4 regions of the Kitasatospora sp. NPDC127121 genome follow, and region 3 is predicted to be linked to each of the others. Evidence: riboswitches for the same ligand, from Rfam matches in the RefSeq annotation. Region 3 holds a riboswitch; each other region holds the start of a gene.

What was found. Region 3 has a riboswitch for cobalamin ahead of ACFVHI_RS06035 (cobalamin biosynthesis protein). Riboswitches for the same ligand answer to the same signal wherever they lie in the genome.
Region 1: linked by a shared signal. The riboswitch ahead of ACFVHI_RS21010 (peptidase) and the one ahead of ACFVHI_RS06035 (cobalamin biosynthesis protein) in region 3 are both predicted to bind cobalamin.
Region 2: linked by a shared signal. The riboswitch ahead of ACFVHI_RS24825 (ribonucleoside-diphosphate reductase subunit alpha) and the one ahead of ACFVHI_RS06035 (cobalamin biosynthesis protein) in region 3 are both predicted to bind cobalamin.
Region 4: linked by a shared signal. The riboswitch ahead of ACFVHI_RS23580 (HoxN/HupN/NixA family nickel/cobalt transporter) and the one ahead of ACFVHI_RS06035 (cobalamin biosynthesis protein) in region 3 are both predicted to bind cobalamin.

The regions. Positions count from the first base shown of each region.
Region 1 is NZ_JBHXTQ010000041.1:34,919-40,400, forward strand. It holds gene ACFVHI_RS20995 (hypothetical protein) at 1-371, shown strand, start outside; gene ACFVHI_RS21000 (SMI1/KNR4 family protein) at 533-1,207, shown strand; gene ACFVHI_RS21005 (flagellar hook-length control protein FliK) at 1,335-1,814, opposite strand; gene ACFVHI_RS21010 (peptidase) at 1,856-2,929, opposite strand; cobalamin riboswitch at 3,029-3,169, opposite strand; gene ACFVHI_RS21015 (winged helix-turn-helix transcriptional regulator) at 3,265-3,615, opposite strand; gene ACFVHI_RS21020 (polysaccharide deacetylase family protein) at 3,728-4,552, shown strand; gene ACFVHI_RS21025 (NmrA family NAD(P)-binding protein) at 4,549-5,475, shown strand.
Region 2 is NZ_JBHXTQ010000055.1:15,651-21,132, forward strand. It holds gene ACFVHI_RS24820 (hypothetical protein) at 1-698, opposite strand, end outside; cobalamin riboswitch at 1,120-1,262, shown strand; gene ACFVHI_RS24825 (ribonucleoside-diphosphate reductase subunit alpha) at 1,454-3,877, shown strand; gene ACFVHI_RS24830 (ribonucleotide-diphosphate reductase subunit beta) at 3,898-4,893, shown strand; gene ACFVHI_RS24835 (Scr1 family TA system antitoxin-like transcriptional regulator) at 5,230-5,482, shown strand, end outside.
Region 3 is NZ_JBHXTQ010000006.1:84,628-90,109, reverse strand. It holds gene ACFVHI_RS06045 (hypothetical protein) at 1-670, opposite strand, end outside; gene ACFVHI_RS06040 (alpha/beta hydrolase family protein) at 1,017-2,129, opposite strand; cobalamin riboswitch at 2,480-2,612, shown strand; gene ACFVHI_RS06035 (cobalamin biosynthesis protein) at 2,720-3,688, shown strand; gene ACFVHI_RS06030 (cobyric acid synthase) at 3,685-5,223, shown strand; gene ACFVHI_RS06025 (putative cobaltochelatase) at 5,220-5,482, shown strand, end outside.
Region 4 is NZ_JBHXTQ010000050.1:15,725-21,206, forward strand. It holds gene ACFVHI_RS23565 (AAA family ATPase) at 1-132, shown strand, start outside; gene ACFVHI_RS23570 (Fpg/Nei family DNA glycosylase) at 213-1,022, shown strand; gene ACFVHI_RS23575 (metalloregulator ArsR/SmtB family transcription factor) at 1,076-1,459, opposite strand; cobalamin riboswitch at 1,541-1,755, shown strand; partial or broken gene ACFVHI_RS23580 (HoxN/HupN/NixA family nickel/cobalt transporter) at 1,785-2,888, shown strand; gene rpmG (50S ribosomal protein L33) at 3,045-3,209, opposite strand; gene rpmB (50S ribosomal protein L28) at 3,367-3,603, shown strand; gene rpsN (30S ribosomal protein S14) at 3,603-3,908, shown strand; gene ACFVHI_RS23600 (CobW family GTP-binding protein) at 3,914-5,080, shown strand; gene rpsR (30S ribosomal protein S18) at 5,093-5,329, shown strand; gene rpmF (50S ribosomal protein L32) at 5,378-5,482, shown strand, end outside.

The sequences.
Region 1 (5,482 bases), on a different contig from region 3:
CCCCGACCACCGCCGGCGAGCCCGCCTGGGCCGCCGCCACCACCTTCGTCCCCGGCACCGCCGCCAAGCTCGCGCTGGTCATCGACGACGGCACCGGCGCGCTCAAGGTCTGCGCCGTCACCCTCACCCCGACCGGCACCACCGCGACCCTCGGCGACGTCCTCGACTCCGCCGCATCCGCGACCCCCGCCGGCTGCGTCACCGCCGTCACCCCGTCCTCCGGCACCGGCGCCGTCACCGCGATCAACGGCACCGCCAACAGCGGCTCCTCCACCTGGAAGGTCAGCCTGGACGGCGCCACCGCCACCACCGCCACCCGGGCCACCACCGTCCACCTCGGCGACACCGTCTCGCTCCGCTACGGCAACTGATCCGAAGGTCCCGGTCGTCCTGGACGCCGGGGACGAGCTTCGAACCGTTGAGATCGAGCGGGGCCCGTCAGCCGGCGGTCTTCCGGTCGGGTCAGTGGCTTGTCGGAGCCGTCGCCTAAAGTGCAGCTTCTGACGACGGGCGGCCGGAGAGGGGTCAGGTAATGACCGAGGCATGGGACCGACTGCGGGCGATCATGGGCGAGCCGGTGTACACCCCGGCGCGGGTGCCGTGGGAGCTGGCACCGGCCGAGCTCGGGGTCCAACTGCCGTCGGACTACCGGGCGTTCGTCGATCTGTACGGTGCGGTGAACCTGAACGGCGAGTGGGGTGTGCGGTCGCCGACGGAGCGCTCCCACGGAGTCGGTTCGCCGGGCGGCCTGGCGGGGTGGCGTTTCGAGAGCGACACCGAGTTCCGGGGGCAGGTCGAGGGCGAGGACGAGTTCTGGGACCAGGAGCGCACCCCTGTGTTCCCGGACCCGGGCGGGCTGCTGCCCTGGGGCATGAACAGCAACCACAACTACTGCTGCTGGCTGACCGACGGCCCGGACCCGGAGCAGTGGCCGGTGGCCGTCTTCTGCGACTTCGGTGGCGTCGACGACGGTGCGCTCGACCGTTTCGACGGCGGCTTCGCGGAGTTCGTGGCGACCGTACTCACCGGCGGCTACGCCCATGAGGACGAGTTGCTGGTGCGCCCGGACCCGGAGGAGTGGGGACCTCAACCGGCCCGGCCGCTCTGGACACCCGCCTACGACTGGACCGGCAAGGACTGGGGCGCGGAGTGGGGCATCACCTGGTACCGGCCCACCGGGTCGACGGAAATGCCCTGGACCAGGTAGCGGTGATCCGCCGACCTGGCATTCGCCTTCCCTCGCCCGGCGGCGCCGAACATCACGCAACAGCCGTACCGCCGGTGCCCCGGCCCCCCCTTCCGGAGGGGCCGGGGCACCGGGGTGCCGCCGGGGGTCAGAGCGCGGTGACGCCCGGCTGGGCGCCGGCGCCGAAGGACCAGCCCTCGACGTCGCCGGGTGCCGGGTTGTAGCTGCCCGCGCCGAGGTTGCTGTACGACCAGGGGCCGCCGTGCTGGGCGTGCCAGTACGACCAGTAGGCGCTGCCGGTGGGGTTGGTGCAGGTCGTCGGCAGGGCGTTGATGGTGCAGACGAAGCCCGGGTAGCGCGGGTGGAAGGTGTACGCGAACCCGGCACCGGTCAGCGCGGCCAGGCCGCTGGCCGGATCGCCGGGTGCGCAGCCGGTCTGGATGCCGCCGCCGACGGCGGTGGAGTCGACCACGACGGTGACGCCGGTGGTGCCGTCGCAGGCGGCGGCCTGTGCCTGCGGGGCTTGGACGGCGGAGGCGCCGAGCAGGCCGGCGGTGAGGGCAGCGGCGGCGGCGATCGAGCCGAGGGTGCGGCGGGTCGGGCGCGCGGGCGCCAGGGTGTCAGTCATCGGAGCTCTCCTCGCGGGGTCAGCGGGTGGTCAGCGGGTGGTCAGTGGGTGGTCGCCGGGCAGGCCGGCACGGGCGCGTCCGGGCGGGCACCGGCGGCGGAGAGGGTGGCCAGCGGGGTGCCGGCCAGGCCGAGGACGGCCTGCGCGGTGGCCCGGGCGCCGGTGGCCGGGTTGAAGCCGGTCGCGTCGTAGGCGACCGCCCCGCGCACGCCCGGGTCCGTGGCGCAGCCCTGCTGGAGCTTGACCAGGCTGCTCCAGCCCTTGAGGCCGGCCCCGAAGCGTCCGCCGGCGAGCAGTGCCTGCGTGGCGAGGCCGGTGGTGTTGGCGTTGGACGCGGCGGCCCCGGCGGCGGAGAAGCCGCCGTCGGCGTTCTGGTGGGCGGCCAGCCAGCCGAGCCCGGCGTCGGCCTTGGCGGTGCGGCCGGTCGCGGCGAGGGCCTGGGCGGCGAGCGCGGTGGCGTCCGGGTCGCTGGCGCAGGTGGCCTGGCCGAAGGAGACCGGGTAACCGCCGTCCGCGCACTGGCTGTCGGCGAGGAAGTCGACGGCGGCCGCCGGGGCGCCGCCGGCCGTGCGGTGCAGGGCGATCAGGGCGAGGGACTGGCCGAAGGCGTTGCTGTAGTCGCCCCACTGGGAGCGGTCGGAGAACCGGCCGTCGGCGGTCTGGAGGGAGCGCAGCCGGGCGGGCAGGTCGACGCCGCCGAAGGCCGTCGGGTTCCCGCCGCGCACCTCGACGGCGAGCAGCAGCTTGGCGGTCGCGCCCGCGTAGGCCTCGGTGGTGCCGTCGCCGAGGTAGCCGGTGATGATCTCGGGCTTGGCCAGCCAGGCGGTGGCCTTCGTGGCGGCCTGGTCGGAGCTGTGCGAGGCGGCGAAGGCCAGCACGGCGTCGATGGTCAGGCCCTGGTCGGGGTAGGCGGTGCCGTTGAAGACGGACTCGAAGTGGTCGCCGTCGACGAGCTGGCGGGCCAGCCAGCCGCCGGCGGCGGCGTCGGGGCGGATCGTCGAGGACGAGGTCGCGCCAGCAGGCGCGGCCTGGGCGGCAGCGGCCGCCGGGAGGACGGTGGCGAGGGCGAGCGCGGGTATCGCGAAGAGGCGCAGGGGGCGTCGGACCAGGGACACGGTGGGCCTTTCCGGGCCCGCACGCAGGGGCCCGGAGGACATCGGCCACAGCCGGGGCAGCCCTCGGAGCTCCGGCCCGCAGACCACGACGGGAGGAGGGGACGACACACCTCCGCCGCCGGGTACTCGGGCTCGCCGCCGGCGTGGAGCCGGCGGCCTACCGTTGCGGGTCAGCGCCGGATTCGAACCGGACTTCCCCCAGCGGCGGAGTCACAACTTGACGGCCCATCATGGCGATACGGAAAAGATCCGGTCAAGGGTTCGTACGTCACATCACGGTGGTCCACACCCGGCTTCGCGACCCGCCCCTCCCGGCCGAGACACCGTCAGTGCGCTCAGTCCGCTCGGGACTCCTGGAATTCCATCACGGCCGCGCCGTGCTCGTGAGCCCACTGAGTCAGCACGGCGATCGGCTTCACCAGCGTCCGGCCCAGGTCCGTCAGCACGTACTCGACCTTCCCGGACTCGGCGTGGCGGTCGACCAGGCCGTACCCCTGCAGGCGGCGCAGCGTCTGGGTCAGCACCTTCCGCGAGATGCCGCCGATCAGGTCGACCAGCTCGCCGTGTCTGCACGGTTCCCGGCTCAACGCGAACAGCACGGCCACCGCCCACTTGTCGGCGATGATCTCGATCGCCAGCCGAGCCGGGCAGTCGGCGAGGAAGACACTGCCGGAGTACTCACGCATGACCCGACGGTAGCCCGCCGCCGGGAACCCGGAGGTACCTACCGCCTCACTAGCGTCCACTGCGGAAGCCATCGAGCCATCGAGCCATCGATCAGGGGAGCAGGGGAGCCGTATGAGGGCAGAGACCGAATGGCCGGGCGGGCGGAAAGTCGTCGCACTGGTCACCGTCGCGCTGGAGCTGTGGTCACCAGGGCACTGGCCCGCCTACGCGCCGATGGCCGCGGCGTGGCCGCTGTCCGGCATCGACGACACACACAGCACCTCCTGGGCGGACTACGGCGTCACCACCGGCATCTGGCGGCTGCTCGACGTCCTGGGTGACCTGCCCGCCACCGTCGGCGTCAGTGGACTGGTGGCCGAGCGGCACCCCGAGACCGTCGAGGCCGTGCACGAGGCGGGTCACGAGATCGCCGCACACTCCTGGGCCCAGGACGTGGTGCCCGCGCTGCTCGACGTCGATGCCGAGCGGGCCAACGTCCTTCGCTGCACCGACATCCTTCGCCGGGTCACCGGTGTTCGCCCGGCGGGGTGGATGAGCCCGCGCGCCACCGGTTCGCGGCACACGGTCGACCTGCTCGCCGAGGCCGGCTACCGCTGGACCGGGGACCACGGCGACCACGACCTCCCGCAGGTCCTGTCCACCGTTCACGGTCCTCTGGTCTCCCTCATGCACAGCGACCACTCCGACGTCCGCGACGCCGCGGCCGGCCCGTACGCCTACCGCGACCTTCACCGTGAGCTGCTGAACCAGCTGCTCGCCGCCCCCGGCCCGGGCGTCTTCCACCTGACCGTCCACGCCCACGTCGGAGGCCGACCGCTCCTCGCGGGCATGGTCGGCCAGGTCCTCGACCACATCCGCGAGTCCGGCGACGTCTGGGTCGCCACCCACGCCCAGCTGGCCGAACACGTCCTGACACACCAGGGAGGAACGCCATGACCCACGTCCTCGTCGTCGGCGGCACCGGAGCCATGGGCAGCCACGTGGTCCGCCACCTGCTGGCCACCACCGACGCCACCGTCACCGTCCCCACCCGCCACCCGGAGTCCGCCCGCGCCACCGGACTCGCCGCCACCGCGCCCGACCGCGTGCGACTGGTCCGCTCCGACCCGGCGGCGCTCGAGGTCCTGATCGGGCAGGCGGACCACGTGTTCGCCAACACCGACTTCTTCGCGACGGGCAGCGCGGTGGGTGAGTACCGGCAGGGGCTGCACTTGCTGGCCGCCGCCGAGCGGGCCGGCGTGGAGCGCTTCATCTGGTCCTCGTTGGACAGCGCGGTGTCCCTGACCGGCCACCCCGTCCCGCATTTCGACAGCAAGGCCGCCGTCGCCGCCCACATCGGCCTGATGCGGTCGGAGGAGATGCTCCGCAAGGAGACCGACGGCTGGTACACGGACCACGTCTCGGTGCTGACCACGGCGCCGTACTTCGAGAACCTGCGGGACCGACTCGCCCCCCGGCCGGACGGCAGGGGCGGCCTGGTCTTCAGGCTCCCCCTCGGCGCCGCCCACTACCCGCTCGTCGCCCTCGACGACATCGCCTGGTTCGCCTGCCACATGTTCGACAACTGGCAGTCCTGGGGCGCCCGCGACCTCGCGGTGATCGGCGACAGCCTCACCGGCGACGAGATCGCCGCCACCTTCGCCCAGGTCACGGACACCCCCAGCACCTACCTCCCGATGCCGCACGACGACCTGCGCACCGCCGTCCCCGGCTTCAGCCACGACTACGCGGCGATGTTCCGGTTCTTCGCCGACCGTGACCTCTACGCCCGAGACCGGGACATCGGCCTCCTGCGCCGCCTGCACCCCGACGTGATGACCTTCGAGGACTGGCTGCACTACACCGGATGGACGGGATGACCAGGAC
Region 2 (5,482 bases), on a different contig from region 3:
ACGTAGGTCGCCCGGAGCACCTTCTGGCAGCCCTGGTCACCGAGGACCTTGCCGAGCCCGCCGGTCGTCGAGTTCCCGTCCCAGCAGGGCGAGTCCAGCGAGACGAAGGTCCGGTTCCAGGTGGCGCCGTTGACCGTCACCTGGAGTGCGGAGAACAGCGCCCCCGCGTCCTGCGGCGCCGGGTCGGTGGCGGCCTCCCAGATCGGCTTCGACGGGTCGTCCGGCGCGCCGCCCGGGGTGCCGGCGGCACTTGGCGCGGCACTCTGGGCGGCACTCGGTGCGGCACTCGGCGCGGCGGAGGACGGCCGGTTGGAGGCCGAGGCGGTCGGCCCGGCGGTCGGCCCGGCGGTCGGCTTGTCGCCGTCGCCCTTCGTCAGCAGCACCGTCCCGCCCGCGACCAGGCCGCCGACCAGGACGACCGCGACCGCCACGCCGAGGGCCCGCAACCGGCGGCGGCGCTTGTCGTCCGCCGCGTTGCGGTCCGCCAGCGCCTGCCAGTTCGGCTCGGCGCGCTGCGGCGCCTGGGGCTGCGGGTACGGCTGCGGGTGCGCCTGCGGGTGTCCTTGGGGATGCGCCTGGGGATGCGGCTGGGGGTTCGGCTGCCACTGCGGCGGCAGCTGCTGCCGCGGTTGGCCCGGCTGCGGCAGCGGAGGCTGCCCCGGCGGACCGGGCTGCGCCACCGGCTGCGCGGGCGGCACCGGAGGTCCGTACGAGGCCGGCGGCGGCCCGAAGCCCCCGCTCGGCGGCAACACCGGACCGGGCACCACCGGCGGCTGCTGACCGTGCGCGTCCCCCGGCCCGGTGGGAGGCGTTCCCTGCGGACCCTGCCCGGGTGCGCCAGTTCCGTCGCTCACGCGCCCCCTCGCTTCGCTCGATGATCGCTTCGCGAAACGCGCCCCTCGGCGATTCGCTCGCTCATGCGCCCAGATCGTAGGGCATGCCCCCGCCAGCCGGTCCGCCCGGTGACCGTTCCGTATCGAAACCAGGACGCCGGAGCCCGGAACCAGGGCCCCGGGAGCCCGGATCCGAGGCGCCCCAAGGCCACGACCCGCCCCCTCCCAGCACCCCCGGTTATCGCGCCGACACACCGCGCCGTACTACATGTGGGGTCGCATCAGAGAGACACCACAAGATGTATGCTCAATCCTGCTGTCGATGCAGGGGAACCCGGTGCGAATCCGGGACTGCCCCGCAGCGGTGAGCGGGCGGCTCCAGCAGCCGCACCGCGAGTCCGAGTACCTGCCGACGGTGTGCGCACGGGCCCTCCCGCAGAGGCCGCGCCAGCACGAGAACTACCTTCCGGGCCTCGCGGGCGGGCCGGGGACGCCACTGTCGCGCGACGCTTTCTGCGTACGTGCCGTGCTCCCCTGCCCCGAACGGCCCGGTACCCCCCGATCACCGCCGCCGATCGCCGCCAGGAGAGAGCGCCTTGACCACCGCTGCCTCAGCCACCCTGCCCGCCCAGGGCACCGGCCCCGCCTCCACCGACCCGACGGTCTCCGACCCCGGCGGCGCGCTCCTTCGGCTGCTCACCGACCGCAGCGTCGATCTCCCCCAGGTGGACCCCGGCCATGTCGCCGCCGCCGCGCTGCGCGGCCGCCACGCCGGCTCGGACTTCGCCGAGCTGCGCGGGCTGGCCGTGGACGCCGCCGCGTCGATGATCGCCGAGGACCCCCAGTACTCGAAGCTGGCCGCCCGGCTGCTCGCCCTGGAGATCGTCGACGAGGCGAACAGCCAGGGCTCGCGCTCCTTCGCCGCCTCGATCGCCGTCGGCCACGACGAGGGCCTGATCGGTGACACCACCGCCGCCTTCGTCGCCAAGCACGCCGCCGCCCTGGACGCCTTGATCGACGCGCACGGCGACGACCGCTTCGAGTACTTCGGCCTGCGCACCGTGCAGTCCCGCTACCTGCTGCGCCACCCGATCACCCGCAAGGTCATCGAGACCCCGCAGCACTTCCTGCTCCGCGTCGCCTGCGGCCTGGCGGTCGGCGACAGCGAGCAGTCCGTGCGCGAGGTCGCCGAGCTGTACGGCCTGATGAGCCGGCTGGAGTACCTGACCTCCTCGCCGACCCTGTTCAACTCCGGCACCCGGCACCCGCAGATGTCGAGCTGCTACCTGCTCGACTCCCCGCTGGACAACCTGGACTCGATCTACAACCGCTACGCGCAGATCGCCCGGCTGTCCAAGCACGCCGGCGGCATCGGCCTGTCCTACTCGCGCATCCGCTCGCGCGGCAGCCTGATCCGCGGCACCAACGGCAAGTCCAACGGCATCGTCCCGTTCCTGCGCACCCTCGACTCCTCGGTCGCCGCCGTCAACCAGGGCGGCCGCCGCAAGGGCGCGGCCTGCGTCTACCTGGAGACCTGGCACGCCGACATCGAGGAGTTCCTGGAGCTCCGCGACAACACCGGCGAGGAGGCGCGGCGCACCCACAACCTCAACCTGGCGCACTGGATCCCGGACGAGTTCATGCGCCGGGTCAACGCCAACGAGGACTGGTCGCTGTTCTCCCCCGCCGACGTGCCCGAGCTCGTCGACCTGTGGGGCTCCGACTTCGACGAGGCCTACCGCAAGGCCGAGCTGGCCGGCAAGGCCGTGCGCACCATCCCCGCGCAGACCCTGTACGCCCGGATGATGCGCACCCTGGCGCAGACCGGCAACGGCTGGATGACCTTCAAGGACGCCTCCAACCGCGCCGCCAACCAGACCGCGCTGCCCGGCCGCACGGTGCACTCCTCGAACCTGTGCACCGAGATCCTGGAGGTCACGGACGACTCCGAGACCGCCGTCTGCAACCTCGGCTCGGTCAACCTCGGCGCCCACGTCGCCCCCGGGGCCTCCGTCGACGACCTGCTCGGCGCCATGGACTGGGAGCGCCTCGACGCCACCGTCCGCACCGCCGTGACGTTCCTCGACCGCGTGGTGGACATCAACTTCTACCCGACCACCGAGGCCGGCACCTCCAACTCCCGCTGGCGCCCGGTCGGCCTCGGCGTGATGGGCCTCCAGGACGTCTTCTTCAAGCTGCGGATCGACTTCGACTCCGCCGAGGCCGCGCGGCTCTCCACCCTCATCGCCGAGCGCATCATGCTCACCGCGTACGAGCGCTCCGCCGACCTGGCCGAGCAGCTGGGCCGCCACGAGGCCTACGGCGAGACCCGCGCCGCCCGCGGCGAACTGCACATCGACCACTTCCCGACGGCCGCCCCGCAGTGGGCCGACCGCTGGACCGCGCTGCGCGCCCGCATCGCCGAGACCGGCCTGCGCAACTCGCTGCTGCTGGCCATCGCGCCGACCGCGACCATCGCGTCCATCGCCGGCGTCTACGAGTGCATCGAGCCGCAGGTCTCCAACCTGTTCAAGCGCGAGACGCTGTCCGGCGAGTTCCTCCAGGTCAACCCGTACCTGGTGCGCGAGCTCAAGGAGCTCGGCGTCTGGGACCAGCAGACCCGCGACGCCCTGCGCGAGGCCAACGGCTCCGTCCAGGAGCTGGGCTGGCTGCCCGCCGAGGTCCGCTCGCTCTACCGCACCGCCTGGGAGCTGCCCCAGCGCGCGCTGATCGACCTGGCCGCGGCCCGCATGCCGTACCTCGACCAGAGCCAGTCGCTGAACCTGTTCATGGCGGCGCCGACCATCGGCAAGCTCAGCTCGATGTACGCCTACGCGTGGAAGGTCGGTCTCAAGACCACCTACTACCTGCGCTCGCGCCCGGCGACCCGGATCGCCCAGGCCGCCTCCGGTGCCGCCCGCGCCGCCGCGCCCGCGTCCGCGTCCGCGCCCGTGCCGGTGAACACCCCGACCCTCACCCCGGAGGAGGAGGCCGCGCTGGCCTGCTCCCTGGAGAACCCCGAGTCCTGCGAGGCCTGCCAGTGAGCACCCCCGACCGCGAGAAGATGCTGCTCGACCCCGGCTTCGAGCTGACCCTGCGCCCGATGCGCTACCCGTCGTTCTACGACCGGTACCGGGACGCGATCAAGAACACCTGGACCGTCGAGGAGGTGGACCTGCACTCCGACGTCGCCGACCTGGCCAAGCTCAGCGAGGGCGAGCGCCACCTCATCGGCCGCCTGGTCGCCTTCTTCGCCACCGGGGACTCGATCGTCTCCAACAACGTGGTGCTGAGCCTCTACAAGCACATCAACTCCCCGGAGGCGCGGCTGTACCTGTCGCGCCAGCTGTTCGAGGAGGCCGTGCACGTCCAGTTCTACCTGACGCTGCTCGACACCTACCTGCCCGACCCCGAGGACCGCAACGCGGCCTTCGCCGCGGTGGAGAACATCCCCTCCATCCGCCAGAAGGCGCAGTTCTGCTTCAAGTACATGAACGCCGTCGACCACATCGACTCGCTGCAGACCAAGGAGGACCGCCGCGCGTTCCTCCTGAACCTGATCTGCTTCGCGGCGTGCGTCGAGGGCCTGTTCTTCTACGGCGCGTTCGCGTACGTGTACTGGTTCCGCTCGCGCGGCCTGCTGCACGGCCTGGCCACCGGCACCAACTGGGTGTTCCGCGACGAGTCCATGCACATGGACTTCGCGATGTCGGTCGTCGACACGGTCCGCGAGGAGGAGCCCGACCTCTTCGACGACGAGATGGCCAAGCAGGTCACGGAGATGCTGGAAGAGGCCGTCGAGGCCGAGCTCCAGTTCGCCCAGGACCTGTGCGGCGACGGCCTCGCCGGCATGAACACCGACTCCATGCGCCAGTACCTGGAGGCTGTGGCCGACCAGCGCCTCGCCCGCCTCGGCCTGCCGATCCGCTACGGGTCGACGAACCCGTTCGGCTTCATGGAGCTCCAGAACGTCCAGGAGCTGACCAACTTCTTCGAGCGCCGCGTCTCCGCGTACCAGGTCGCCGTCGAAGGCTCCGTCGCCTTCGACGACGACTTCTAAAGCACTCAGACACACCAGAGGTGCCCCGCCCGGCTCACCGCCGCGCGGGGCACCTCTGTCTGTACCGACCCGACCGCCTCATCACCTCTGAACTCCCCCGCCCCCGCCCGGCATTCACGCCGAACGGGGGCGGCCCAACCACTTTCCCGCTCTGGAAAGATCGGTTTCTTGACCCTGCGCCCACGGGGACTACGCAGACGCAGGACAGTTCTCGGCGCAGAGTTGCTGCCCGAGGACCGCCTCGACGAGTACCGCCGGTACCGGGAGATTGCTCTGGCTCACGCCCTGCCCTTCAGGGAGCACAAGGAAGCCAAGGCAAAGACGATCGCGGCATGACTGGAGCGCCAGGCCGTACTGTACGACAGCCAGAGAGAGTTCCATTTCGTCATTTGTGAGCATGTCCTGCGGTGGCGGATATGCCCTCCTGCCATCATTGCTACGCAGCTCGAGCGCCTGGTTTCGCTGTCCCGGATTCCCAATTTAACCATCGGAGTTCTTCCCGCCAAAAGGCTGATGCCGGACTTTCCGATGACATGCTTTAGCATGCATGATGATCGCCTGGCCATTGTGGAGACGTTTCATTCAGAGA
Region 3 (5,482 bases):
GGACCGCCGACACCGCCGAGGCGGCGTGCGGCACGGGCGACAGGCCCGAACCGTCCGTGCCACCCACCCGGCGCTCGTCCAGACCCCGGCGCAGCAGCTCCAGCAGTTCGCCGTCCGACACCGGACCGGCCACCAGGTGCAGGAACGACAGCAACTGAGGCGCCTGGTCCACCGCCTGGCCGGCCAGCACCGCGAACACGCCCCGCAGGGCGGCCGGCGGCACCGGGGCCAGCAGCGTCCAGGCGTCGAACAGCGCCGACCAGCCGCGGACCACCGCCTCGTCGTCGTGCTCCCAGGCGTGCAGGCGCCAGCCCGGGACCGCACCGCCGTCCCTGGCCTCCACCAGGCCGACCAGCAGTGCCTGCCCCCACGCCTTGGCGGCGGCGCCGACCGTCATGGCCAGCGCCCGACCCGCCGCACGGGCGTCGTCGGGCAGCAGCTCGCCCCGCTTGTCGACCTCTTCCAGGTCCCCCGCCCAGCGGGCGATCCGGACGGCGTCCACCAGCATCCGGCGGGCCAGCGGCGCCAGCTCGGCCGGCGCGGGGAAGCCCTCCGGTACGGGAACCCTCCCCCGACCGGGCGCCGCAGCGGGCCCTCGTCGGCGGGGTACCCCGGCCCCGCCCGGCTTGCCGGCGGCGGGCCGGTGGGCCGTACCGGGGAGACGGGTCACCGTCGCACCAGTACCGATCGTCGGAGGGAGCGGGGCATCACGGTCGCGCGGATTCCGAGACGTCACGTCGAGCAGTCTTCCCCTTGTACCGGCCTTCTGTCACATCCGGTTGGCTGTACGGACGGGCGGCCGTCGACGGCGCCTCCCCAAGATCGGGCAACAATCGGGCAACAGAGGCAAACCGCCTGGCCGGAAACAGGTGGCGGGGGCATGCCATCCCGGCTCAACCCTTGCGGCGGCGGTCGCGCTACCCGCCCGACCGGTCACACTCCGTGGCTGACGGGTGAGGTCCGGGTTTCGTACAGAGGCCCTGTCGGTGTGACTTCTCGTGCGGGGGGGGCTGGGTTCAGAGAAGGGGGGTGAGCCAGCGGCGGAGGAGTTCGGTGTAGTGGGTGGGGGCCGAGTTCCAGAGGGTGGCGTGGTCGGCGCCCGGGAAAGGCCGGAGGCTGACCACGCCGGGGCGGGCGGCAGCGAGGCGCTCGGCGGCGCGGAACGGGGCGACCTGATCGTCGGGGCTGTGCAGGAGGAGGGTGGGGACACGCAGGTCGGCGCCCTCGGCGATGCGGCTGAAGTCGGCGAGGTCGACGCCGGTGCGGCCCTCGGCGGCGAGGGCGCCGAGCTCGGCGGCGGCGCCGGTGTAGCCGGCCCGGGCGGCGCCGCGGCGGGCGGTGGCGGGCAGGTCGAGGACCGGCGAGTCCAGGACGAGGCCGCTGATGGCATGGGCCCAGGCGGAGCGGGAGGCCGTCTGGAGGGCCATAGTGGCGCCGAGGGACCAGCCGTACAGGATGACCCGGCCGGCGCCGCTGTCGAGGGCGAGCCGGACCGCCGACTCGACGTCGCGCCACTCGGTCTCGCCGAAGTGGCCGAGCCCGTCCGGCGAGGCGGGGGCGCCCTGGTCGCCCCGGTAGGTGACGGCGAGGGCGGGCAGGGCGAGGCGGTCGAGGACGGGGAGGACCGGGAGGGTCTGCTGCCGGTCGGCGCCGGGGCCGTGGACGAGGATCACCCAGGTGCCGCGTTTGCCGTCGAGGCGCCAGGCGGGGAGCGCGCCGAGTTCGCCGTCGGCGGCGATGTCGGTGAAGGGGAGGCCGAGCGCCTCCGTGGGGTCGCCGAGGTGGACGCGGGGGGTGAAGCGGACCTCGGTGCCGGGAGTGAGGGTGCCCCGGTCGGCGCGGACGAGGCGGCGGGTGACACCGTTCTCGTCGCTGTGCAGGACGTCCTCGACGACGGCGTGGCCGTGGTCGTCCCACTCCACGGCCCATCGGCCGGGGCGCAGGCTCTCGGGGCGGCGGTTGAAGGTGATCCGGCCCGCGGCGAGGCTCCGCACCAGGACGGGGCCCGACTCCCGGACGGCGCTCGCCGGGTGGACCAGCCGTTCGGAGGCCCGACGGCCGATCACCAGGACGGCGGCCCCGGCGCCGACGACGGCGGCCGCCACGACGGCCGCGGTTCCCCAACGCATATCGCTCCCCGCTCTGCTGGTCTTGGCTGGTCTTGGACCGGACGGTGTCCGGGCGGTGTCCGGGCGCTGCTCGGACGGTGTTCGGGCACCAGTTCACCGGGGGGCCGCGCGGGCGGCCACCGGGCTGGGCCGTCCGGGGTACGGCGGGGCGTCGGGCAGGGCGGGCGTCAGGCGGGCGGGGCGTCGGGCGGGGCGGGCCTCGGGCGGGCGGGGCGTCGGGCGGGGCGGGCCTCGGGCGGGCGAGAACGGCACCGGCGACAGGGCTCCGAGGTGTGACCAACCCCTCCGTGACCTCGGTTGACTCCCGGTTCGGCCGCGTGATGGGATCCTGGGGCCAAACGGAGGCATGCAGAGGAAGCCGGTGCGAGTCCGGCGCGGTCCCGCCACTGTCACCGGGGAGCACGCTCGGAACATTGCCACGGCGGACCGTCAGAAGCCGCTGGAAGGCCCGGGGGTGCGTCCGACCCGGAAGCCAGGAGACTCTCGCCCCCGGTACGTCGATCCAGGGCGCGGACCCTGAGTGAGGACACGCACGCGATGCAGGCTGCCCCGACCCGCCGGACCCGACGCGGCCTTCCGCCGAACCCGCCGTGCGCCCGCTGACCCGCGCCGCCGCGTTCGCGCTCGGCGCCGCCGCGGGCTTCGCCGCGGACGCCCGCTTCGCCGACCCCCGGCGCGGCCACCCGGTGGCCGTCTTCGGCGGCGCGGCGACCCGGCTGGAGCGGCGGGTGTGGCAGGACGACCGGGTGGCCGGCGCCGGGTACACGGCGATGTGCGTGGGCGCGGTCGCGGCCGGCGCGGTGGCCCTGGACCGTACGGTGGGCCGGCGTCCGCTGGGCCGGGCCGCGCTGGCGGCCGCCGCGACCTGGACGGTGCTGGGCGGCACCTCGCTGACCCGGGAGGCGCGCACCATCGGCCGGTCGCTGGCCACGGGCGACCTGACGGCCGCGCGGGAACGGCTGCCGCACCTGTGCGGGCGGGATCCGAGCGCGCTGGACGGGCCGCAGATCGCCCGCGCGGTGGTCGAGTCGGTGGCCGAGAACACGGCGGACGCCGTGGTGAACGCGCTGGTCTGGGGCACGCTGGCGGGCACGCCGGGGCTGCTGGCGTTCCGCGCGGTGAACACGCTGGACGCGATGGTCGGCCACCGCTCGCCGCGGTACGCCCGGTTCGGCTGGGCCTCGGCCCGGCTCGACGACGTGGCGGGCTGGCCGGGCGCCCGGCTGACGGCGCTGCTCACGGTGGCCGCCGCGCCGCAGCCGAAAACGGCCTGGCGGGTCTGGCGGCGGGACGGTTCGGCGCACCCGAGCCCGAACGCGGGCCAGGCGGAGGCGGCCTTCGCGGGCGCGGTGGGCGTCCGGCTGGGCGGGACCCTCCAGTACGGGGAGCGGGTGGAGCACCGGCCGGTGCTGGGCGCGGAGTTGCGCCCGGTGACGGTGGACGACATCGAGCGGGCCTGCGTGCTCTCCCGGCGGGTGGGCGCGCTGGCCCTGGGTACGACGGTCGCGGGGCACGTCGCGCTGCGCTTGCTGACGACACGGTGGAGGGGAAGGGCATGAGCAACGCACTGCTGGTCGCCGGGACGACCTCGGACGCGGGCAAGAGTGTGGTGACCGCGGGCATCTGCCGCTGGCTGGCCCGGCAGGGGGTGCGGGTCGCGCCGTTCAAGGCGCAGAACATGTCGCTGAACTCCTTCGTCACCGCCGACGGCGCCGAGATCGGCCGGGCGCAGGCGATGCAGGCGCAGGCGGCCCGGGTGGAGCCGGAGGCGGCGATGAACCCGGTGCTGCTGAAACCGGGCGCGGACGGCCGCAGCCAGGTGGTGCTGCTGGGCCGGCCGGTCGCCGAGGTGGGCGCGCTGGACTACCGCGAGCGCAAGCCCGTCCTGCTGGAACGGTCGTTGGAGTGCCTGGCGGATCTGCGCCGCCGCTACGAGGTGGTGGTCTGCGAGGGCGCCGGTTCGCCCGCCGAGATCAACCTGCGGGACCGGGACATCGCCAACATGGGCCTGGCGACGGCCGCCGGGCTGCCGGTGGTGGTGGTCGGGGACATCGACCGCGGCGGCGTCTTCGCGGCGATGTACGGGACGCTGGCGCTGCTGTCGGCGCAGGACCAGCGGCACGTGGCGGGCTGGTTCGTCAACAAGTTCCGCGGCGACGCGCGGCTGCTGGCGCCCGGCCTGGACATGCTGCACGGGCTGACCGGCCGTCCGGTGCTCGGCACCCTGCCGATGCTGCCGGGCCTGTGGCTGGACGCCGAGGACTCGCTGGACCTGTCCACGGTGGTGGACCGGGTCGACGGCCGCGGCCCGCTCGGGGCGGACGTACTGCGGGTGGCCGTGGTGCGCTTCCCCCGGCTGTCGAACTTCACCGACCTGGACGCCCTGGCGCAGGAGCCCGGCGTGCTGGTGCGCTGGGTGACCCGGCCGGAGGAACTGGCCGACGCCGACCTGGTGGTGCTGCCCGGCACCCGGGCCACCGTGGCCGACCTGGCCTGGCTGCGCGAACGCGGCCTGGAGCCGGCGCTGAAGGCGCGGACGGCGGCCGGGCTGCCGGTCCTCGGGGTGTGCGGCGGCTACCAGATGCTGGCGCGCGGGATCGAGGACGAGGTGGAGTCCGGGGCCGGCTCGGTCGAGGGCCTGGGCCTGCTGCCGACGCACGTGCGGTTCGGCGCCGAGAAGGTGCTGGCGCGCCCGGTCGGCACGGCGTACGGGCAGCGGGTCGAGGGGTACGAGATCCACCACGGGGTGGTGGCCGTGGAGGGGGGCGAGCCGTTCTTCTCCGATGACGACGGGCACGGCCTGGACGGCTGCCGGGTCGGCCCGGTGTGGGGCACGACCTGGCACGGCGCGCTGGAGAACGACGGCTTCCGTCGTGAACTCCTGCGCGAGGTCGCCGCGTTGGCGGGCCGGGCGTTCGTGCCGGCGCCGGACACCTCGTTCGCCGAGGCGCGCGAGGCCCGGCTGGACCGGCTGGGCGACCTGATCGAGGAGCACGCGGACACCGACGCGCTGTGGAAGCTGATCGAGGGCGGGGTGCCGGCGGCCGGATCGCTGCCGTTCCTGGCGCCCGGGGCACCTGGGGAGTATGCATGAGTGACGTCCGCTATCCGTTCACCGCGATCGTCGGCATGCCCGACCTGCGGCTCGGCCTGCTGCTCAACGCGGTCTCGCCAGCCGTGGGCGGCGTGCTGGTGCGCGGCGAGAAGGGCACCGCGAAGTCGACCATGGTGCGCGCGCTGGCCGGCCTGCTGCCGACCCTCGCGGCCGTCGACGGCTGCCGGTTCGCCTGCGACCCGTCCGCGCCGGACCCGCAGTGCCCGGACGGGCCGCACGACCGCCCCTCCGCATCCGA
Region 4 (5,482 bases), on a different contig from region 3:
CACGGCCGGATGGCCGGCTGGTACAACTCCGGGCTGCCGATCATCGACAACTCGTACCTGGACGTGGCCGGCACCGCCGCCGAGCTGGACCGCGTCATCCTGGCCCGGCTGATGGGCATGCCGGTCCGCTGACCTGCGACGATCCGGCGCTGTCGGTGCCGACTGCGATGATGTGCGGGTCCTGTCGAACCACCCCGGGGGAGCTGACGCCCGTGCCGGAAGGCCACATCATCCACCGCCTCGCCGCCGAGAACCGGAAGGCCTTCGGCGGCCGCCCGGTCGAGGTGTCCAGCCCGCAGGGCCGGTTCGCCGACGAGGCCAAGGCCATCGACGGGCAGCTGCTCACCGCGGCCGAAGCCGTCGGCAAGCACCTGTTCCTCGGCTTCGAGGAGGGCGGCTGGGTGCACGTCCACCTCGGCCTCTACGGCGGCTTCGCCTTCGGCACCGGGCCCGCGCCCGAGCCGGTCGGCCTGGTCCGGCTGCGGCTGGCCAACGACGACGGCTACGCCGACCTGCGCGGCCCCAACACCTGCGCGCTGGTCACCGGCGCGGAGAAGGCCGCCGTCGCCGCCCGGCTGGGCCCCGACCCGCTGCGCGCCGACGCCGATCCGCAGGCCGCCTGGCGCCGGATATCGGCGAGCCGTACGACCGTCGCCGCGCTGCTGATGGACCAGAAGGTGCTGGCCGGGGTGGGCAACGTCTACCGGGCCGAGGTGCTGTTCCGCCACGGGATCAACCCGCACCGCGCCGGCCGCGACCTCACCCGGGGCGAGTGGGACGCGATCTGGGCCGACCTGGTCGCCCTGATGCACGAGGGCGTCGGCGCGGGCCGGATCGACACCGTCCGGCCCGAGCACACCCCCGAGGCGATGGGCCGCCCGCCGCGCGTCGACGACCACGGCGGCGAGGTGTACGTCTACCGGCGGGCCGCGATGCCCTGCCTGGTCTGCGGCACCGACGTCCGGGCGGAGCAGCACGCCGCGCGCAACCTCTTCTGGTGCCCCACCTGCCAGGCGGCCTGACCGGGTCCGCGGTTGCTCCGGCCGGCCCCCCGGCGTGTCCTCCGGGGGGCCGGTCAGCCGACGGCCGCGGTGGGCTCGTGGTGTTCGGCGGCGGCGCACGCGTCGAGGAGGGGGCGCATGGCCTCGTCCACGAGCCGGTAGCGCACGACCCGCCCGTCCTTGTCCCCGGTGACCACGCCCGCGGTGCGGAGCAGTCGCAGGGCCTGGGACACGGCGGGGTCGCGCATGCCGGTGGCGACGGCGAGGTCGGAGACGGCGAGCGGGCCGGCCCGGTGGAGGGCGAGCAGGAGGGCGAGCCGCCCGGGGTCGGCGAGCAGGGAGAACCGCTCGGCCCAGGTGCGGACGTGCGCGGGGTCGCCGATCGCGGCGATGGCCTCGCAGACCCGGTGTCCGTCGATGGTGCGGTGGCCCGCGCGGTCGGCCGGTACGAGATGCATGCGCACATTGTTGCAGGAGGGGGCCTGTGATCCTGGACACCTGCGCAGGTGCGCAGCCTTGCAAGGGTGGGTCCTGGCCCCTACGGTGTTCCCCGCCGTGGTGCTCGGGAAGACCGGTGACGGATCCTCAGGGGTCCCAGTCCGGAGCGGCCCTCGCCACTGTGATCGGGCCATCGTGATCGTCGACGATGGAGAGACGTCCGTACCCACGACGCCACTGGGAGCCTCGCGCACCTGGGAAGGCGGGTACGGGACCCCCGTAAGCCAGGAGACCGGCCACGGCATCTCACGAAGTGTTTCCACGAGGTGCTGGAGCGTGACCCGAATGACCCTGCCCGAAACCGCCGCCGCCGAGGCGCCGGCGACACCGTCCGTGCTGCCCACGTTCCGCTGGAAGCGCGAGGACACCGTTCGCACGGCCGGGCTGATGGGGGTGATCCTGGCCATGCACGTGGTGGCGTTCGGGACGCTCATCTTCCTGGTCGCGCCCCACAACTACGCGGTCGGCACCCAGGTCTTCGGCGTGGGCCTGGGGATCACCGCGTACACCCTCGGCATGCGGCACGCCTTCGACGCCGACCACATCGCGGTGATCGACAACACCACCCGCAAACTGATGGCGGACGGCAAGCGGCCGGTCTCGGTCGGCTTCTGGTTCGCCCTCGGGCACTCCTCGATGGTGGTGCTGATGGCCGCCCTGGTGGCGGGCGGCGCGCAGCTGGCCAGCACGCTGATGGACGACGACTCGACCACCCACAAGTGGCTCGGGATGGTCGGCACGACGGCCTCCGGCGCGTTCCTCTACCTGATCGGCGCGCTCAACCTGGCCGCGCTGCTCGGCATCCTCAAGGTGTTCCGGGCGATGCGGGCCGGGTCGTACGACGAGGCGCAGCTGGAGGAGCACCTCAACTCGCGCGGCTTCATGGCCCGGGTGCTGAACCGGGCGACCCGCTCGATCACCCGGCCCGGGCAGATGTTCCCGGTGGGCATGGTGCTGGGGCTGGGCTTCGACACCGCGACCGAGGTCACCCTGATGGTGATGGCCGGGTCGGGCGCGGCGGCCGGGCTGCCCTGGTACGCGATCGTCTGCCTGCCGCTGCTGTTCGCGGCCGGGATGAGCCTGTTCGACACCCTGGACGGGACGTTCATGAACTTCGCGTACCAGTGGGCCTTCGCCAACCCGGTCCGGAAGGTCTACTACAACCTGACGATCACCGGGCTGTCGATCGCGGTGGCCTTCGTCATCGGCACCATCGAGCTGGTCGGCGTGCTGCACGAGAAGCTCGATCTGACCGACCCGGTCACCGGCTGGATCGCGGGCATCTCGCTGGACAACGTCGGCTACGCGATCGCCGGGCTGTTCGTGGTGGTCTGGGCCGCGGCGACCGCCAACTGTACGGGGGCGGGGGTGGATATGTGCTGGGCGGCCGCCGTGTTGGGCGGGCGGCGCGCGGCGCCGGCTGCCACCCGCGACGGCGCCTCCCCCGGGATCCCGGGGGAGGCGCCGTTTCGTCGCTGCGGGGCGGTACGGGTCGCTGCCGGTCGGCGTTTCGTCGGTGCGGGGTTCAGTTCGGGCGGGCGGGGTTCAGCGCTCTTCGCGGAAGTCGACGTGCCGGCGCGCGATCGGGTCGTACTTGCGCAGGACCATCCGGTCCGGGTCGTTGCGGCGGTTCTTGCGGGTCACGTACGTGTAGCCGGTGCCGGCGGTGGAGCGGAGCTTGATGACGGGGCGCAGTTCACTACGGGCCATGGGTGTCCTCCCGGGTTGGCGGGTTGGCGGGTTGGCGGGTTGGCGGGTTGGCGGGGCGTTCGGGGCCGGGGCGAAACCGTACACCGAAATGGAAGTCATTTTCATCTGGTGTAACGTGAGCTCCGTCCTGCCCATTCCCGGACGTCAGGGAGCACCCATGTCCGCCCGCTGCCAACTCACCGGCCGCAAGCCCGGATTCGGCAACGCGATCTCGCACTCGCACCGCCGCACCCGCCGCCGCTTCGACCCCAACATCCAGCACAAGCGCTACTGGCTGCCCGGCGAGGGCCGGTACGTCCGGCTCACCCTCAGCGCCAAGGGCATCCGCACCATCGACACGATCGGCATCGAGGCCGCCGTCGCCCGCATCCGCGCCCGAGGGGGGAAGGTCTGATGGCCAAGCAGAGCAAGATCGCCAGGAACGAGCAGCGCCGCGCCGTCGTGGCCCGGTACGCCGAGCGCCGCGCCGAGCTCAAGCGGATCATCGCCCACCCCGGCACCGCCCCCGCCGAACGCGCCGCCGCCCAGGCCGAACTCGCCCGCCAGCCCCGCGACGCCAGCGCCACCCGGATCCGCAACCGCGACGCCGTCGACGGCCGCCCCCGCGGCTACCTGCGGGCCTTCGGCCTCTCCCGGGTCAACCTCCGCGTCCACGCCCACGCCGGCCACCTGCCCGGCGTCCGCAAGGCCAGCTGGTGAGCGGCGTGGACGGGATCAAGCTGCCCGTGGTGGTCGTCGCAGGACTGCATGCCGCCGAACGCCGCGCCGCCGTCCGGGAGTTGGCCGCGGCCGCGGTGGACGCAGTGGTCCTCCACCATGACCTGCGGGAGGCCTCGCAGGGTGTCGTCCACCGTGAACTGCGCGACGCGGGAGGCGGGTTCGACGCCGCCGACGTCCCACTGGTGAACGACTGCCCCTGCTGCGCCCTGCGCGAAGACCTGCTGCCGCGACTGCTGCGGATCGCCGACGAAGGCCGGTACGGACTCGCGATCGTCGAACTGTGGGGCGGCAGCGACCCGCACCCGGCCGTCGAGGTGATCGCCGGGGGAGAGGCGGACGGCCGCCATCTGGAGGACGCCGTCGAACTCGCGGGCGTGGTCACGGCCGTCGACCCGGACCGGCTGATCGGCGAACTCTCCGTCTCCGACGACCTGGTGGACCACGGCGAGCACACCGCCCGCCAGGACCAGCGGACCCGCGCGGAGGCGCTCGCCCACCAGGTCGAGTACGCCACCACCCTCGCCGTCCCGCGCGCGACGGCGCACACGCCCGGGCTCGCGCTGCTCCGCCAGCTCCACCCCACCGCCCGGGTCGTCCGGCTCGGCACCGGCGCGCTCACCCGGGCCGCCCTCGGCGGCTTCGACGTCGCCGCCGCCCGCGACCGGGTCAACCCGGCGATCGCGCTGCTCCCGCAGGAGAGCGACGAGGCCGGCGTCACCACGCTGGTCTGGGAGCGCCGCCGCCCGCTGCACCCCGAGCGGCTGCACCGGGCGCTGGAGCTGCTCGTCCCCGCCGCCCAGCGCAGCCGCGGCCGCTTCTGGCTGGCCAACCGGCCCGACCTGATGCTCGCCTGGGACGCCGCCGGGGCCAACCTCGCCGTCGAGGAGTGCGGGCCCTGGCTCACCTCCCTGCCCGACGCCGCCTGGGAGCTGTACCCGCCAGCCCGCCGGGCCGCCGCCGCCCTCGACTGGCACCCGCTGCACGGCGACCGGGTGCAGCAGCTCAGCTTCACCGCCGAGGGCCTGGACGTCGACGGTGTCACCGGGCTGCTCGACTCCTGTCTGCTCACCGACGCCGAACTCGCCGCCGGCGAACCCGGCTGGAAGGCCCTGCCGGACGCCTTCCGGGACCTGCTCGACCCCGTTCACTGAGGAGCCGTCACTGTGCGTAAGCGACCGAACCCGCCCAAGGACCGGCCGAACCCGCTGTTCGCGGCCGGCATCGAGTACATCGACTACAAGGACACCGACCTGCTGCGGCGCTTCGTCTCCGACCGCGGCAAGATCCGGAGCCGCCGCGTCACCCGGCTCACCGTCCAGCAGCAGCGCGCCGTGGCCAGGGCCGTCAAGAACGCCCGCGAGATGGCCCTCCTCCCGTACGCCGCCGGCACCACCCGGTAGCCGTCACCACCGTCACCACCGCCACTATCACCCGACAAGGAGCCCCCGATGGCCGTCCCCAAGCGCAAGACGTCCCGCAGCAACACCCGGCACCGCCGGGCCCAGTGGAAGGGCAAGGCCCCGAAGCTCGTCCCGATCACCCTCAACGGCCGC